Regions from separate parts of the Paenibacillus sp. TY11 genome, predicted to be linked through region 2. Evidence: riboswitches for the same ligand, from Rfam matches in the RefSeq annotation. Region 2 holds a riboswitch; the other holds the start of a gene.
The links. A riboswitch is a leader RNA that binds a small molecule or an ion and turns the genes downstream of it on or off. The one in region 2 is predicted to bind thiamine pyrophosphate.
Positions count from the first base shown of each region.

Region 1: linked by a shared signal. The riboswitch ahead of AC6EJC_RS20980 (ABC transporter substrate-binding protein) and the one ahead of AC6EJC_RS24210 (ECF transporter S component) in region 2 are both predicted to bind thiamine pyrophosphate.

Region 1 covers NZ_JCBAIQ010000021.1:63,582-65,944, forward strand. The annotation lists gene AC6EJC_RS20975 (hypothetical protein) at 1-97, shown strand, start outside; gene AC6EJC_RS20980 (ABC transporter substrate-binding protein) at 105-1,148, opposite strand; TPP riboswitch at 1,344-1,453, opposite strand; gene AC6EJC_RS20985 (pyridoxamine 5'-phosphate oxidase family protein) at 1,722-2,156, shown strand.
Region 2 covers NZ_JCBAIQ010000030.1:21,504-23,866, reverse strand. The annotation lists gene AC6EJC_RS24220 (polynucleotide kinase-phosphatase) at 1-179, shown strand, start outside; gene AC6EJC_RS24215 (TatD family hydrolase) at 200-997, shown strand; TPP riboswitch at 1,040-1,149, shown strand; gene AC6EJC_RS24210 (ECF transporter S component) at 1,450-2,046, shown strand; gene AC6EJC_RS24205 (ABC transporter ATP-binding protein) at 2,046-2,363, shown strand, end outside.

The sequences.
Region 1 (2,363 bases), on a different contig from region 2:
TAAAAGAAATCTGGGTACAACAGCGATGGGAAGCACCATCCGACTGCGTAGTGGCGCTTCGTTCACTTCTCTAATTCAGTCTTATTTAGCGTTTTAACAAATGATCAGCGCTTGGGCAAGAAGTCGTTTGTGAAGGCTTTATCCACTTCCAAAGGTTTACTGAGCAACTTGCGTTCGTACATCCAGTCCGAATAGTTTTGCCATACCTCCGCTTTTTGCACGCCCCATTGCGCGGCATCGTCTTGATAACGCGGGCTTAGCCATTTTTGGCTGGCGAGTACCAATTTTTTGTCCAATTCCGGCACAGCTTTGCTTAAGATATCCGCGGCTTGTTCCGGATGGGCGATGGTGTATTCATAGCCTTGTGCCGTAGCATCCATGAACGCTTTGACTAGCTCGGGATCATTTTTAATCGTCTGTTCATTGCTCACAATCACAGGCGTATAGTAATCGAGGCTTTTGGAATAATCTTTTACATACAGCATATCCAATGGCTCACCCCGAAGTTGAGCCTCGATCCCGGTCCAAGCGTAGAAAATCCAGGCAAAGTCAATATCCCGCTTCACGGCTGTAAAGTAGTCTGCATTGCCCATGTTGACGATCTTTACTTTGCTCACATCGCCTTTTTCTGAATCCATGATGGATTTCATGACCGCTTCTTCTACGGGTGAACCCCAACCGCCGTATTTCTTACCTTCAAAATCTTTCGGGCTTTTAATTCCGCGATCTACCGGGGCTGCGAAGCCAGAGGTATTATGCTGAATCACCGCAGCGATGGATACGAGCGGTACGCCCTGCGTACGAGCTTGTGTAACGCCTTCTTGGTAGCTGATACCAAAAGGTGCAGCATTAGAAGCAACCATTTGATCGGCTCCGCCTGAACCGGGTTGAACAATTTGGACATTCAGGCCCGCTTTTTCGTAAAATCCTTTATCCTTGGCAACATAGAGTCCCGTATGATTCGTATTTGGTGTCCAGTCGAGCACGACTTTAACATCTTTGAGCCCCTTTGTCGGGGTGGACGTTTGAGTGTCGGTAGCGGGAGCCGCCTCTTGGGATGTAGGTGGACTTCCGCCGCAAGCGGTCAGGATCAGGGCCATAAGCCACAGACTGATCAGTCCCAGGCTTAACATTTTCATGCGCTTCATTGTTGTGTTCTCTCCTTTTAATTACCCGTTATCCGTCCAATCAGACAGCTTATGTTCCCCATTTTCATAAAAATAACATCTGCCGGACGCTATCTTTCCAACAACCTAATCTTCAACAAAAAAAAGCGCCCCGAGATTCCGGGACGCTTGCGCTTGTATATACCAAAGTAAGGGATGGTCCTATGTAAAAAAAGGCACATCTTGCTTAAGCATTCCTACGCTGGCATTACCCAGATCAGGTTGTAAGGGTCAGTGTCTTGGGACACACTCTCAGCCGGCCGATTCCAGCACCCCTGGCATTGTATGGTTTAATGGGTTCGTTTATTCGGGTTTACTACGACGATTATATGCCTTGAAGGCAGGTCTGTCCAGCATTGAGGAAGAGATGACGGTTCATTTGTCGAACGACAGGGTACACTTTTACTGTGAGCTAGATCTGAAAATGAACATGAATCAATCAGCACCGATCGGGTCATGTTATTTTCAGAACAGCTGCGTAGGTATATTCAGATGGGCTGGTGTCAAATGGCATGGCCGTAGAAATTCTAATTCGTGAAAAGGAGTTGTTGTACTGTGGGTAAAACGGAAACATTGGATCGCAGCCAACTGGAACAAGCCATTGTGAAGGCTTTGGATAACAACAAATTTTGCTCGTTAGGTACGGTAGAGGGTGGCAAACCGAAAGTACGCTATATGGCCCTTTTTAACGATGGAATGAACATTCATCTGGCGACGGATCGCAAAACGCATAAAGTGGATGAGCTAAAGGACAATCCGAATGCTTATCTGCTATTGGGTTATGAAGTTGGCGGTACGAAGGAAGTCGTAGAAGTGGAGGCTACTGTCCAGATTACAGCTGATGAAGGGCTGCGCAAACAAGTGTGGAACGATTCCTTGAAGGAATGGTTTTCCGGACCGGATGATCCCGATTATGTCATTTTGGACGTGAATCCGACTCGTATTGAGTATGTGGGTCAACAAACTGAGCGCCAGGTGTGGAAGAAATAGAAACGAATATAAATGGATAAGCCAGTGAATCTCCGATTCTTTTAGGAGGTTTGCTGGTTTTTTATTTTGTGAGAAAACTAATTATTTTTTCATAAATAATTTAAGTAAATGACTACTCTTTTGTCCGGCGTTGGATTAAAATAGAAATGGTGGGTTCAAAGCTTACATATATGTGCAAAAGTATGTATATGAAGCATACACCTTAAT
Region 2 (2,363 bases):
ATTTAAAGCGCCTGAAGCAGCGACGAACCCGTAAAAAGGAGCGGCATGCCTTGATGGAGGGAGCGCTTGGTATGGAAGGCGTGGAACGTTTCGTACGCAAGGATACAGTGGAGCGTATTCATGAATGCGTGCTTGCGGCGCTGTCGCTGGAATCGGAACCGATTGATCCGAGATTGTAGTTAACAAAGGAGGGATTTAGATGGGTATGGGTACACCGTTGATTGATATTGGTGTGAATTTGATGCACCGTTCGTTTCATGCCGATCGGGAGCAGGTCGTAGAGAGAGCGGCAGCCGTAGGGATTTCACCGCTGATTATTACCGGGACCAGTCTCCGCAGCAGTCGGGAGGCTTCTCAGTATGCAGCACGTTATCCGGGCAAGCTGTATGCGACGGCTGGCGTGCATCCCCATGATGCCAAAGACTGCAATGCGGATACGATTCAGCAGCTCCGCCAGTTGGCGGGTCAGCCGCAGGTCGTATCCATAGGGGAATGCGGACTGGACTATAACCGTGATTTTTCTCCGCGTGATGTGCAGCGCCGATGGTTTGGGGAGCAAATCCAACTGGCGGGTGAGCTGAATATGCCGTTATTTCTGCATGAACGAGATGCGCATGAGGATTTTGTCGCTATGCTGCGGGAGCATCAAGGGCTTGTCGATAAAGCGGTGGTGCATTGTTTTACCGGCACTGCACAGGAATTGCATACGTATGTAGAAATGGGACTGTATATCGGTATTACCGGCTGGATTTGCGACGAACGGCGCGGCAAGCATCTGCGTGAACTGGTCAGGGATATTCCTTTGGACCGCCTGATGATTGAAACGGATGCTCCATTTTTGACCCCGCGTAATCTGCCCGTGAAGCCGAAAGAAGGGCGTAATGAGCCGATTTATCTCGCTCACATTGCTGCTACGGTTGCCGAATGTACAGGCCGAAGCATGATGGAGATCGAAATCGCGACGACGGAGACGGCCAAACGTTTCTTCAGATTATAGGATTGTCAAAGCCATAGATAAGGTATATATTATAGTGAATTAAAAAGCATTGTCGGGAGCTTGAGAAAGTCAGGCTGAGAGGGTGGCCCTTGCCACTGACCGTGAAATCTGATCTGGGTAATGCCAGCGTAGAGAAACTTAGAACACTATACAGGAATGCCGCTTGTTTTGCGGTTGTCGTAGATTCAATGTATGTCCTATAATCAAGCTATACGCCTGCGGGACTGCAAAATGCTACTTACATCCATGGAGCATTTTGCTTTGACCCTGACTTTGGCTTGGTATCAGTGCAGTAGTTTAGTCTACTGGTTATATAAGGCATATCGACGAATGATGTTTTGTATGGTGCTTCACCTTTTACTGCGCATAAAGCTTGCCTGGAGATTCAGCTCCAGACAAGCTTTTTTTATGGCCATGAGGCCGATTTTAATGAAAAAGGGGAGCATATCATAATGAATACTGCTGTAAGAGCGTCCAAAGGGTTGAAGCTGACAGATATTTTGGTCACGATTGTGATATCTGTTGTGTTCGGGTTGGTCTATAAAATATGGGGGCCTGCCTATGATTTGATGAAACCATTCGGTCTGCACGCCGAGCAACTGATGTATGGCATGTGGTTTATGGCAGGCACGTTTGCTTATCTCATCATTCGCAAGCCGGGGGTTGCGATTTTGGCAGAAGTGGCAGCGGCAACGGTCAGTGCTTTTTTGGGAAGCGAATGGGGAATGTCCACCTTGTACTATGGCCTGATCCAAGGCTTGGGAGCAGAGCTGTTCTTTGCGGCTTTTCTGTATCGGAACGCAAACCTGTGGGTCACTTCACTAGCTGCGGCCGGGGCGGCTGTCGCTTCTCTGATTTTAGACTTCAGCTATGGGTATATTGATCAGCTATCGACCTGGAACTATGTTTTGTATATTGGGTTTCGCATGATTGGCAGCATTGTGATTGCCGGAGTATTCGCGTTCTATCTGGCTGAGGCACTGGAGGTAACCGGGGTCACGCGAAGTTTGAGACCTGCAACGGAACAAGATTATAAGGGGTTGGATTGATGAGTTGGGCAACCGAAGATGTGGTGGCTTCGATCACCCGTCTTCGGTTGAAATTCCCCGGTGAGCAGGAGCTGCTTTTTCACAATATGTCTTTGTCTGTCCACAAGGGGGAAAAGCTGCTGCTGCTTGGACCGAGCGGATGCGGCAAATCAACGCTACTTCAAGTGTTAAGTGGTCTGATTCCACGCATGATAGAAGTGCCTATGAAATGGGATGCTGCCGTAATTCCGGCTCTTTCCGGTATTGTATTTCAAGATCCCGATACGCAGTTTTGTATGTCGTATGCAGACGAGGAACTGGCTTTTGTGTTGGAAAAT